4 regions of the Peribacillus sp. YIM B13477 genome follow, and region 3 is predicted to be linked to each of the others. Evidence: riboswitches for the same ligand, from Rfam matches in the RefSeq annotation. Region 3 holds a riboswitch; each other region holds the start of a gene.

Region 1 (3,122 bases), on a different contig from region 3:
GGGAGTCTTCTGGCGGGAAATGATAAAATTGTTCTTAGCACTTAGAAATCCGTCGTGAGTCCAGTTTCTTTGAAATATATAAACAAAGTAAGCAAGTTAAAAATATTAATAAGAAAATAGGGACGGCAAAAACGGTTAAAAACGAAAAAATGCCGCTGACCGCATATGAGCCAACTGCTAATCGGCAAGCAGCTGGATAAAAAACTTAAATCGCATGGTTCATGAATTACTGAAAATCTACGTATTAATTATTCACGATTTTTCCAATTTCGTTGTTTCGAGGGAAATGGTTGAAAAAGGAGGGCAAGATGAATGGACAGGGAATCTTCATTATTAAAAGAGCATTTGTATCAGCTGGAGGAGAAATTGTTAAAATCTGAAGTTCGTACATCTCCAGAAGTGCTTTCATCATTATTGAAAGATGATTTCTTTGAGTTCGGCAGTTCGGGTAACATATGGACAAAAAGCGATTTTATGGGGCAAGAGGGTGCCGGAGCGGTGAACATGACCCTAAGTCAATTTGAGATGCATCCATTGTCTGATGATACCGTGTTAACTACATACCGGATTTTTGATGAAGATAAGCTGGAACATACCTTAAGAAGTTCAATCTGGAAATGTGCGAATGGAAGATGGCAGATGTTTTTTCATCAAGGCACAAAAACAAAAGGGCCCCTTTAAGCCTTTTATTTATGAAAAAGAAAGTTTTCCCTGCTTGAAAACTATTTCACTAAAATGATAGGGGTGGATGAAGTTGATCTTTCGTACCATTGATACGGACAAAGATAAAGATACTATCATTAAATTCCGGAAAGATTCCTTTATTGTAAGTTTTGGAACTGATGCTGGTTTTGGAGATGAACATGCATATCTGCAACGAATGGAAGAAAGGGTCCGCAAATTTCCTGATGGACAGGTGATCATTGAAAAGGACCAAGAACCGATTGGACAAATGGAACTTCAAATTCGGGAGTACGAAGGAACTGAAATTGGCTATGTGAATCTATTTTACCTTATTCCCGAATACCGCAGTAAAGGCCTTGGCAAGGAATTGGTTCGCTACGCAGAAAACTTTTTCAGGCAATTTAATGTATCCGAATATCACTTAAGGGTTTCTCCGGATAATCAAAGGGCGATTTCTTTATATACGAATTCAGGCATGGTGAAGATAAGGGAAGAAAATGAAAAATACCCTGTATGGAGAATGGGTAAATCATTATAAAAGTAGGAAAATAAAATATATTGATATAATAAAAAAGTATCAATTCACTATATTATGAAACTATTTATAGCGATAAAAAATATGGTTGACTTTAGAGAAAATAGAATATATAGTGAAGGACATAATTAAATACAACGTTAATTCTTATCAAGAGATGTGGAGGGACTTGGCCCTATGATACCTCGGCAGCGGGTTTTTACTTTTGTAAAAATACTGTGCTAATTCCAACGGACGAAAGTTTGAAAGATAAGAAGGAGCTTTTCTTAGATAATTAATTTAAGAGTTTACTCTTTTTTATGTCTAAAAGAGGCCTCTTCTGTCTGATGACGGAAGAGGCCTCTTTTGTTTATTCAAAATGTATATGGTTATTTTGAGAATGGGTGCAATTACTCGTGAGTTTCGCGCAATAATCGTGAGTTTGGTGGATTTACTCGTGAATTTCGCAGACTTACTCGTGAGTTTCACGTAATTACTCGTGAATTTTGCAGTTTCACTCCTGAATTTTAACCCTATCATTATGAAGCGTTGCAAAGCTCTTCTCTCTGGATAAGGAATTCGTATAAATAAACAGCATGGGGGGAGATTGGATGATTGAGTTTCAAGGTGTTAAAAAGATTTATCAAACAAAGAAACAGACTGTCGAGGCTTTGAAGGGCATTGATTTGACAGTGGAAAAGGGGGATATATTCGGGGTAGTCGGTTATAGCGGGGCCGGAAAGAGTACGTTGATCAGATTGGTCAATTTGCTTGAACATCCTTCAGATGGTTCGGTGGTTGTTGGGGGCAAGGATTTGACCAAATTAAGCCCGAAGGAATTACGGGCAGAAAAGAAAAAAATCGGGATGATCTTTCAGCATTTCAACTTGCTAAACTCAAAGACTGTTTTTGATAATATTGCCATGCCGCTGGTTTTATCGGGAACTCCGGCTAAAGAAATCAAAAACCGGGTAGGCGAGCTGTTGGAGTTCGTTGGCTTATCGAGCAAAGCAAAGAGTTATCCGGATCAATTATCCGGCGGGCAAAAGCAGCGGATCGGCATTGCGAGGGCATTGGCTACAAATCCATCGATCTTATTGTGTGATGAAGCTACTTCGGCATTGGATCCACAAACAACGAGTGCAGTTCTGCAGCTCTTAAAAAAAATTAATGAAGAATACAATATTACCATTCTGCTAATCACTCATGAGATGTCTGTCATTCGGGAAATTTGCAATAAGGTAGCGGTCATGGAGGGCGGCTGCGTCGTTGAACAAGGTTCGGTTTTCGAAGTTTTTGCCAAGCCGCAAACGGATATTGCAAAAAACTTCGTGAGAACGGTCATACATGACGAAATTCCACAAAGTTTCTTAAAAAGCATAGGGTCCCATATCCCGATTATTTGGAAAATTAATTTTATTGGAACTACTTCGGGTACTCCTTTACTTTCAACCATCTCGAAGAAGTATGATGTTCATTTAAGTGTCTTATCAGCCAATATTTCTGAAATCCAGGAAACGCCTTTCGGGAATTTGATCATCGAAGTGACGGGGAGCAAAAATGAGGTGGATAAGGCTTATCAATATATTAAAGATGAGGGGATTCTCGTCCAGGAGGTGCAGATAAATGGGTAATACGCTTTGGGGAATGGAAATAACGGCAGAGCAGCTGTTGACAGCTTTCGGTGACACACTTTATATGGTAGCCATCTCATTGGTGTTTTCCGGATTGATCGGGCTTCCGCTCGGTATCCTGCTTGTCATTACAAGAAAGGGTCACATCCTGGAGAATAAATGGATTTTTAATGTATTGAACCCGATCATCAATATATTGCGGTCCGTTCCTTTCATCATCTTGCTTGTAGCAGTTATTCCGCTTACCAGAATGATTGTCGGAAGTGCGATCGGAATGAATGCGGCCATTG
Region 2 (3,122 bases), on a different contig from region 3:
ATTTCTTATAGGCCTCCCCACAACACAAGAGCTTTTTTTAGGGTTTCTTCCTCAGCCGCCGCTTCAGAAAGTTCCTTTCCTGCCAGAACCGCTTCCACGGCAGAACGAAAAGCCTTGGCACCGCCCTCTGCTCCGTCAGGGTGCCCGTGAATTCCGCCTCCGGCATTAATCACACTATCAAGCCCGAAATCCTTGATCAGGTCTGGAACCATGCCCGGATGAATGCCTGCAGAAGGAACAGGGAAGGCTTTTTTCCATGAAAGTTCATCTCTTGTCAGAGCTTCAGCAATCGCTAAGGTCTCCGTTTTTTCAAGTGCGACATTTCCATAAGGAGAAGGGAACAAGGATAAATCCGCACCTGATAATCTTACTAATTTACCAAGCAATAATGGATAGCCGATACCATAAAATGATGAAGATGCCAATGCCCCGCTATATGCGGGGTGCGCCATGATCGGCAGCTTGATACGATCATGTTCACTCAAGGCCTGCAATACATCCAAACCATATGTATGAACGTTGAACAATAAAGCATCTGCCCCTGCTTCAGCCGCTTGCTCTGCCTTATCCAATAATTCAAATGTTTTCCCTGATAGATTGACAGCATATAAAGTCCGGTGGCCAGCGGTTTCATAGACTTCATTCAAGATTCTTTTTCCCGTTTTTATTCTATCGAAAAATGGAGTCAGTTCCTGGTCGAAGAGGATTTCATCATCCTTAACTAGGTCGACACCTCCCAATGCTTGTTGCCTCAGTTGCTCATTATGAAATGTTAGGTCTCTTCCCAATACGCCTTTAAAGATGCTCATCACCAAGGGCCTGTTAGATACGCCAACTTTTTCCCTTATGCCTTTAATGCCAAATTGCGGCCCGGGAAAAGCTTTTTGAATATCACCGACAAAATCCAAGTCAATAAGTTTTATTTCACCGTCCAAGGAAAGCTTGCCGAAGACCGTCGTAAGGATTGCGGGTAAATCATTGGAGAAATTCCTTGCCGGATAGGCAATTTTAATCTGCGAACGGTATACTTTCCGATTAAAGTAGCTGTTTGCCCTCTCTTCTTCAGGTAGGGGTATCACCGATACGACGCGCCCCTTATGTTTTTCCAGTTGTTTCTGTACCAAATGTGGCAATTCCGTCCATGTCCCCACAGTCAGACCCAAGGCAATGCTCTCTGCTTTTTTCTCATGATTTCCATTAAAGTCATGAATTAAATAAGTAGCGACTATCTCGCTCATCTGATCACTCCTATAACACGTTAGTAAACTCTCGATGTCATTAATAACCTGAGATGGTCTCAAAATGGCAAAAGCCCCTTCATAAAGAAGAGGCTTTAAAAAGCCATCTTCTTATCTCCCAGCCCTCGGCTGCAAGAATTAGCACCGTGCCTTGCGGATTTCAAAAAAATCCGGCGGAAGGATTCCGCCCCATTTTACAATGGAATTACGGTCGGTTGCTGGGCTTCATCGGGCTAGTCCCTCCACCTGCTCAAAATAAGAAAACGCTGATATATAAGTTGCATCCAAGTATCGAAAGATTAAGAATTTATTTTGTATTCTGACAGGTAATTCCTACTTTGTCAATAAGTTTTAACTATTTAAAGGTGAGCCTTATTGCATTAAAACAAGTTTAATGTCCGTATTCGTTCCACAGCCTCTTGCAGCCGTTCTTCCGAAGTCAGTAGCCCTACCCTGACATAACCTTCGCCAAATTCACCGAACCCATTCCCTGCAGCAACAGCTACATGGGCATGCGTTAATAAATAGTCAGCAAAACTCTCGGACGTAAAACCTTCAGGTACTTTGAGCCAGGCAAAAAACGATGCCGCTGGAGCTTTGACATCCCAGCCGATGGCCCTCAATCCCTCAATGAAAACATTCCTTCGCCCCTCGTACATCTGCACTAACTGCCCTACACAGGTCTGTGAGTCAAGCAAAGCGCTTGCCGCAGCTTCTTGTATCGCCGGGAAGAGACTCACATAAAGATGGTCTTGTAATAGTTCAAGAGCTTCTATTACACTCTTATTGCCCACTGCGAAGCCGACTCTCCACCCTGCCATATTGTATGTTTTCGATAGAGTGTATATTTCAACTCCTACATCCTTCGCTCCCTCCGCCTGGAGAAAGCTTATCGGTTTTTTTCCGTCGAATCCTATCGCCCCATAGGCGAAATCATGGACCACACAAATTGAATGTTCTTTTGCAAAGGAGACGGTTTCATCAAAGAAACTTTCAGTTGCAGAAGCGCCTGTGGGATTATTCGGATAATTCAAGAACATCATTTTGGCTTTATCAAGAACTTCTTTATGTATGTCATCGTATTTCGGAAGAAAATCATTTTCTTCTGTCAAGGGCATCAGTTCGGTCTTTGCCTGGGCTAAAACAACACCGGAAAGATAATCCGGATAGCCGGGATCTGGAACAAGGATCGTATCACCTGGATTCAATAAACACTGCGGAAGTTCGACAAGACCTGCCTTTCCCCCGAAGAGAATTGCCACTTCACTATTCGGATCCAGCTTGACACCGTATTCCCGCTCATAAAAGACGGCAGCAGCATCTTTTAAATATTGATGTCCCCGGAATGGCGAATATTTATGATTAATCGTTTTTTCAGCGGCAGTTTGCAAACTTTTGACGATATGTTCCGGCGTCGGCTGATCAGGGTTTCCCTGGCCTAAATTAATGACATCATGTCCTTGCTCCGTGATTGCATTGACTTTTGCGACCAGTGAAGCAAAAAACTGCTTGGGCAGGTCCTGAAGCAGTCCGGATTTTTCGAATTGCACCATTTATACACCTTCTCTGAAATTTCTTGAAATTCTAGTCACAAATGATATATGTTTATCGTAGTCTTGTAAAGCATTTTTTACATGTGGGGGTTTTAAACGATGAAGTGGAAAATAGCTTGTATTCAAATGGATATAGCTTTCGGGCAACCAGATATCAATTTTCAGGTTGCAGAACAATGGATGGAAAAAGCAGCTCGGTCCCAACCCGATATCGTCATATTACCAGAGCTTTGGACAACCGGATACGACTTGACCAGGCTGAATGAGATTGCTGATCAAGAGGCAGAAAAAACGATTGAATTTCTTAAAACACAGGCACAGAAACACCAGA
Region 3 (3,122 bases):
CCGATTCCGCTTCTAGGTCCACTTGCCAGCCATCTGACATCGTTTGCAATTTTCATTAAATCCGCCGCCAATGCTTTCAAAGCACCGTGTGCATAGACGATTTCGTTATGGCTAGTCAATGCATGGAACTTATTATCAGATGTGACAAAAGGATATCCTGTATCCGCTGCAATTTGTTTGGCGGAAAGTCCCGGGAATTCTTTCTTTGTATTGATTCCGGTTCCTACAGCCGTTCCGCCTAGAGCAAGGTTCAATAGTTTTTGGCTGCTTTCCTCAATCATCGCCAAATCTTTATCGAGCATCGCTTTCCAACCGGAAATTTCTTGTCCTAATGTTAATGGTGTAGCATCTTGAAGATGTGTCCGGCCGATTTTCACGACATCCCAAAATTCTTTTTCTTTTGTATCGAATGTATCACGAAGTGCTTTGATGGCAGGAACCAATTTTTCAGCGACTTCCATAAAGGCTGCAATATGCATGGCGGTCGGGAAAGTATCATTTGAGCTTTGTGCCTTGTTAACATCATCATTCGGATGAAGGATTTCCGATTCACCATTTTCTTTTAACCATTCATTCCCTTTGTTAGCGACCACTTCATTCACGTTCATATTACTTTGCGTACCGCTTCCCGTTTGCCACACTACAAGCGGGAAATGTTCATCAAGCGTACCTTCAAGGATTTCGCCGCAAATCTTGACGATGGCGTTCTTTTTAACTTCGGAAAGGTCACCAAGATCATAGTTCACCTTTGCAGCAGCTTGTTTAACGTATGCAAATGCACGAACCAATTCAATCGGCATTTTTTCGTTACCGATTTTAAAATTGTTACGGCTTCTCTCAGTTTGTGCTCCCCAATATTTATCAGCAGGAACTTTCACTTCACCCATCGTATCTCGTTCGATTCTGTATTCCATGTATTCTCCTCCTAAGTTTGCACTATTCATTGAAGAATTTTTGCATATGAAATGAATAATGTCGGATTATTCTTTCTCTCCATACATTGTACAAACTTTATTATTTTAAAGCAAAAATATCCCGCTGACCCTTTCCATATTTCTGGAAAATCCTAGGCCGTTCATATTTAGATGAAAATTTGGATATTCTTTTTTGACACATAAAGTGTAGGCACCTCTAGGCTTCAATTGACCTGGCCATGAACACAAACACATCATCACCCCCAAAATGTCCTTGACAGCGTTTTGTATATATAGTAAATTCAAAAGAAATTGAATAATCTAAACTCTTATCGAGAGAGGTAGAGGGAATGGCCCGATGACACCTCAGCAACCTTCATTTGTTTCAAACCAATGAAAAGGTGCTAATTCCACAAGTTTATGAACTTGGAAGATAAGAAGAATGACTCGTCCCTACTTAATCAAAGTCTTCTTCTTAAAGAAGACTTTTTTTTATTTTATTTAACTCAAAGGAGCAGTGAAAACCATGTATAAACCTGAAACATATCTTGCTCAATTAGGAAATCGCAGTGAAACGGCGACAGGAACAGTCAATCCGCCGGTATACTTTTCAACAGCTTTTCGCCACGAAGGAATCGGTCAATCGACGGGATTCGACTACACAAGGACAGGTAACCCTACCCGCCAGCTATTGGAGCGATCCATCGCCGATCTGGAAAAAGGAGACCAAGGCTATGCCTGCAGTTCAGGAATGGCCGCCATCTCCACTATACTCGCCCTTTTTAAATCCGGGGATGCGTGGATTGTCAGTGAAGATCTTTATGGCGGTACATATCGGCTGTTAGAACAAGGTTTTAAAAAATGGGGATTGCAGTGTGACTATGTAAACACTTGTTGTTTGGAGGATATCGAAAAAGCCATCACTCCTCACACGAAAGCCATCTTCATCGAAACTCCCACTAACCCTCTTATGCAGCAAACGGATATTAGCGCCGTTGCCGCATTGGCTAAACGATATAATTTATTGCTAATCGTTGATAACACTTTTTACACGCCTCTTATTCAACAACCCATCTTGCTTGGAGCTGATATTGTGATCCACAGTGCAACCAAGTATCTCGGTGGTCATAATGATGTGCTCGCCGGACTGATCGTTGCTAGCGGCGCTGAATTATGTGATGCACTTGCCTTCCATCATAATGGCACTGGAGCTGTCTTGAGCCCATTTGATTCTTGGCTGTTGATGCGCGGAATGAAAACCCTGGCATTGCGGATGGAGCGTCATGAAAAGAATGCCAAGATACTTGTAGATTACTTATCGGAGCATGATTGTGTTACGGACGTATTGTATCCAGGCCGGGGCGGCATGATTTCTTTCCGCATCATTGATGAAGCGGCGGTCAACCCATTTTTACAATCGCTCTCATTAATTTCCTTTGCAGAAAGCCTGGGAGGAGTTGAAAGCTTCATCACCTATCCTGCCACACAAACACATGCCGATATACCGCTTGAAGTCAGAACGGCAAACGGGGTTTGTAACCGACTGCTCCGCTTCTCCGTTGGCATCGAGGATAGCGACGATTTGATTGGTGACTTGCAGCAAGCATTCGCACATGTAAAAAGGGAGGCACTACGATGACAGATCAAAATTTTAGCTTTGAAACGAAATTACTTCATAATCAACATAAATTCGATCCGGCAACGGGCGGTGTGAGCGTCCCCATCCAGCATGCATCGACTTTCCATCAATCCGATATCGATCAATTCGGCAAATATGACTACAGCAGAAGCGGGAACCCAACCCGCGAGGCACTTGAAGACATCATTGCCGAACTTGAGGAAGGCACTCACGGCTTTGCCTTTTCATCAGGTATGGCTGCCATTTCAACAGCCTTCCTGCTATTGTCTGCCGGGGATCATATCGTCATTTCCGAAGATGTGTATGGCGGAACGTTCAGGATGGTCACAAGCGTATTGAACCGTTTCAATATTGAGCATACCTTCGTTGACATGACAGACCTTGAAAGTGTCAAAGCGGCGGTTCAGCCAAATACCAGGGCCATATACATTGAAACGCCTTCAAATCCTTTACTTAAAGTGACCGATATTCAAGCTGTATGTGATATCGCAAAAAAAGCCGGTGCCTTAAGTTTTGTTGATAATACATTCTTGACGCCCGCATTGCAAAAACCGCTGAATCTGGGCGCT
Region 4 (3,122 bases), on a different contig from region 3:
AAACTTTTTCATCCTCTTCATCTCCCTTTATCTTTTGTCCAATTTAGATGTAATCACATCTCCAATAATTTGAATTATGAAGACGATAATTAGAATAACGATTGTCGCTACAAGCGTAACGTCATTTTGATTTCTTTGATAGCCGTCCAAATAGGCTAGATTACCAAGCCCGCCAGCGCCGATGACCCCGGCCATCGCGGTATATCCAACCAATGCAATCGATGTTACCGTAATCCCGGAAATAAGGGCAGGCATCGACTCTGGAAGAAGGACCTTCCAAATGATCGTGCTCGTTTTTGCTCCCATCGATTTAGCGGCTTCAATTACACCTTTATCGATTTCACGAAGGCCGATTTCAACCATACGCGCATAAAATGGGGCAGCACCGATAATAAGTGCCGGCAGTGCAGCGTTCTCACCGATCATGGAACCGACAAGCGCTTTAGTGAAAGGAATGAGCAGCACGATCAAAATAAGAAATGGAATGGAGCGGAATATATTGACGACAGCACTCATGACTCCGTTGACAGCCCGGTTTTGCCACATATTACCCTTCCCTGTCAGGAAAAGGATCAATCCTAGTATTATGCCTATAAAAAAGGTTGCCACTACAGAGACGCTTGTCATGTAAAGCGTTTCTTTCGTAGCTTCAATGATGTCTTCCCAATCAACATTCGGCAATAATTCTTCAAGCATGAGTAATCACCTCCACGCCTACCTGCTGTGCTTTAATGAATTCGATTGCGCGGAGCATTTCATCCTCTTTGCCATCTAGATGGATAAACAATGTTCCATATGAACCGCTTCTTGTTTGGGATATCTTACCTTGAACGATATTGACATCCAACTCGAAGTTACGTACAAGCTTGGTGATCAATGGGCTTTCTGCATGATCACCTACAAAGGTCAATTGAATCACTTTGCCTGCTGGATAGCGTTCGAGCAAATGGTCCATCGTTTCTTTCGTTTCTTCCGGTTCCGTTACCTGTTGCACGAAACGCTTCGTCATTTGTTCTTTAGGATTCTTGAAAACATCCAGGACAGGACCCTGTTCAACAACCTGCCCGCTTTCCATCACGGCGACACGATGGCAGATTTTACGTATTACATGCATTTCATGCGTAATCAAGACGATCGTCAATCCCAAACGCTTATTGATGTCAACAAGCAATTCGAGTATGGAGTCGGTAGTCTGCGGATCCAAAGCAGAAGTCGCTTCATCACACAGAAGCACTTTAGGGTCATTTGCCAGAGCCCTGGCTATTCCCACCCTTTGCTTTTGCCCTCCGCTTAATTGCGAAGGATAGGCCTTTTCCCTGCCTTCAAGTCCGACTAACTTGATCAATTCGTTCACACGCTTGGTGCGTTCAGGTTTAGAAACTCCTGCAATTTCCAACGGGAAAGATATATTCTCCTGAACGGTCCTTGACCATAATAGATTGAAATGCTGGAAAATCATGCTGATTTCTTGACGGGCCTTACGGAGCTGAGCCCCTTTAATTTTTGAAATTTCCTTTTCAGCCACCACAACGGATCCCTCTGTCGGTGTTTCCAATCCATTGAGCATTCTGATCAAAGTACTTTTCCCCGCTCCACTGTAACCGATGATCCCGAAAATCTCGCCTTTATTTATTTCAACATTCACATTATTTACAGCCTTGATCGTCTCACTGTTTCCTTTTCCTGTTCGGAACAGCTTACTGACTTTCGTCAATGTAATCATTAACCCTCACCTCTTTTATCCAATAAAACCTATGAACTTAGTTGATTTCTCTACATTATTAGTCTGTTTCTCCTATCATGTTCCCAATTAAAATAGAAAAAACCTTTCTGCATGAGCAGAAAGGCAGGTGAAGAATCAGGCCTTCCTCTCATCTTCCAAAGTGATTAAACTTTGTGTGAATTGGCACCTTTCCAAGGAAATCACCTTGTCGGTTGCCGGGTTTCATCGGGCACATCCCTCCACCTCTCTTGATAAGAGCTAATATATAGAATATTTGTACATCATTAAGTTCTTTAGTATGGAGAAATTTTATCATAGATAAAAAAGGAGCGCAATGTATATTATTTCTAGTACAAGAATGAACAGGAACTTTGCTTAAAGCGTTTTGGAAGTCAAGGAGACGATGTTCGTCGCCTTTTCAATTGCCTGCTCCAAATCTTCTATTAAGTCGTCTACATTTTCAATCCCAATCGATAAACGGACTTGATCGGCACTTACACCCGCTTTCGCAAGACCTGCCTCATTCAATTGTTGATGGGTGGTACTTGCTGGGTGGATGATCAAGCTCTTCGCATCCCCTACATTCGCCACATGGGACCATAATTCCACCGAATTGATAAGTTTTGCCCCAGCTTCGCGATTACCTTGAATCCCAAATGTGACGACAGATCCAGCTCCCTTTGGCAAATATTTATCCGCAAGGGCTTTATCGGGATGATCCTCATCACCAGGATGTGAAACCCAGGTCACGGCAGGATGGTTTTTTAAATATTGAATGACAGACTTGGTGTTTGATAGATGCTCTTTCATCCTTACATGCAGCGTTTCAAGTCCAAGCGTAAACTGGAATGCACTTTGGGCACTTAGCGTAGGGCCCAAATCACGGAGTAACTGGACTCGGGCTTTCGTTATGAATGCGGCAGGGCCAACTGCCTCGGCGTATACCAGACCGTCGTAACTAGGGTCAGGCTCCGTGAAGCCAGGATAGTTTGGCGAGTTCCAATCGAATTTTCCTCCATCCACGATGACACCGCCTAGCGTCGTTCCATTTCCAAGAAGCCATTTTGTAGCGGAATGGATGACAATATCCGCTCCAAAATCAATTGGTCTGCAAAGATACGGTGTTGCGAAGGTATTATCAATGATTAAAGGTATGCCGGCTTCGTGGGCGATTTCCGCTACCGCTTCAATATCGAGCACCCTCAAACTTGGATTTCCGATCGTTTCAGCAAAAATGGCTTTAGTTCTTGGTGTAATCGCCCTTTTAAAATTCTCAGGGTCATCGGGAGAAACGAACTTCACTTTGATCCCATATTTAGGAAGAGTGTTTTCGAAAAGGTTATACGTACCGCCATATAATGTAGAGGCTGAAACAATCTCATCCCCTGCGGCAGCAATA

The links. A riboswitch is a leader RNA that binds a small molecule or an ion and turns the genes downstream of it on or off. The one in region 3 is predicted to bind S-adenosylmethionine.
Region 1: another riboswitch for S-adenosylmethionine. It lies ahead of ACFX4H_RS13360 (methionine ABC transporter ATP-binding protein); the one in region 3 lies ahead of ACFX4H_RS09860 (methionine biosynthesis PLP-dependent protein).
Region 2: another riboswitch for S-adenosylmethionine. It lies ahead of mtnW (2,3-diketo-5-methylthiopentyl-1-phosphate enolase); the one in region 3 lies ahead of ACFX4H_RS09860 (methionine biosynthesis PLP-dependent protein).
Region 4: another riboswitch for S-adenosylmethionine. It lies ahead of ACFX4H_RS18330 (methionine ABC transporter ATP-binding protein); the one in region 3 lies ahead of ACFX4H_RS09860 (methionine biosynthesis PLP-dependent protein).

Annotation. Positions count from the first base shown of each region.
Region 1 covers NZ_JBHZPD010000003.1:333,681-336,802, reverse strand. Annotated here, with positions in the region: gene ACFX4H_RS13370 (nuclear transport factor 2 family protein) at 313-681, shown strand; gene ACFX4H_RS13365 (GNAT family N-acetyltransferase) at 749-1,222, shown strand; SAM riboswitch class I at 1,364-1,475, shown strand; gene ACFX4H_RS13360 (methionine ABC transporter ATP-binding protein) at 1,810-2,832, shown strand; gene ACFX4H_RS13355 (methionine ABC transporter permease) at 2,846-3,122, shown strand, end outside.
Region 2 covers NZ_JBHZPD010000001.1:765,689-768,810, reverse strand. Annotated here, with positions in the region: gene mtnW (2,3-diketo-5-methylthiopentyl-1-phosphate enolase) at 6-1,238, opposite strand; SAM riboswitch class I at 1,347-1,500, opposite strand; gene ACFX4H_RS03850 (pyridoxal phosphate-dependent aminotransferase) at 1,619-2,791, opposite strand; gene ACFX4H_RS03845 (carbon-nitrogen family hydrolase) at 2,891-3,122, shown strand, end outside.
Region 3 covers NZ_JBHZPD010000002.1:640,864-643,985, forward strand. Annotated here, with positions in the region: gene fumC (class II fumarate hydratase) at 1-914, opposite strand, end outside; SAM riboswitch class I at 1,241-1,354, shown strand; gene ACFX4H_RS09860 (methionine biosynthesis PLP-dependent protein) at 1,441-2,553, shown strand; gene metC (cystathionine beta-lyase) at 2,550-3,122, shown strand, end outside.
Region 4 covers NZ_JBHZPD010000006.1:137,047-140,168, reverse strand. Annotated here, with positions in the region: gene ACFX4H_RS18340 (MetQ/NlpA family ABC transporter substrate-binding protein) at 1-12, opposite strand, end outside; gene ACFX4H_RS18335 (methionine ABC transporter permease) at 28-696, opposite strand; gene ACFX4H_RS18330 (methionine ABC transporter ATP-binding protein) at 689-1,723, opposite strand; SAM riboswitch class I at 1,869-1,981, opposite strand; gene ACFX4H_RS18325 (O-acetylhomoserine aminocarboxypropyltransferase/cysteine synthase family protein) at 2,099-3,122, opposite strand, start outside.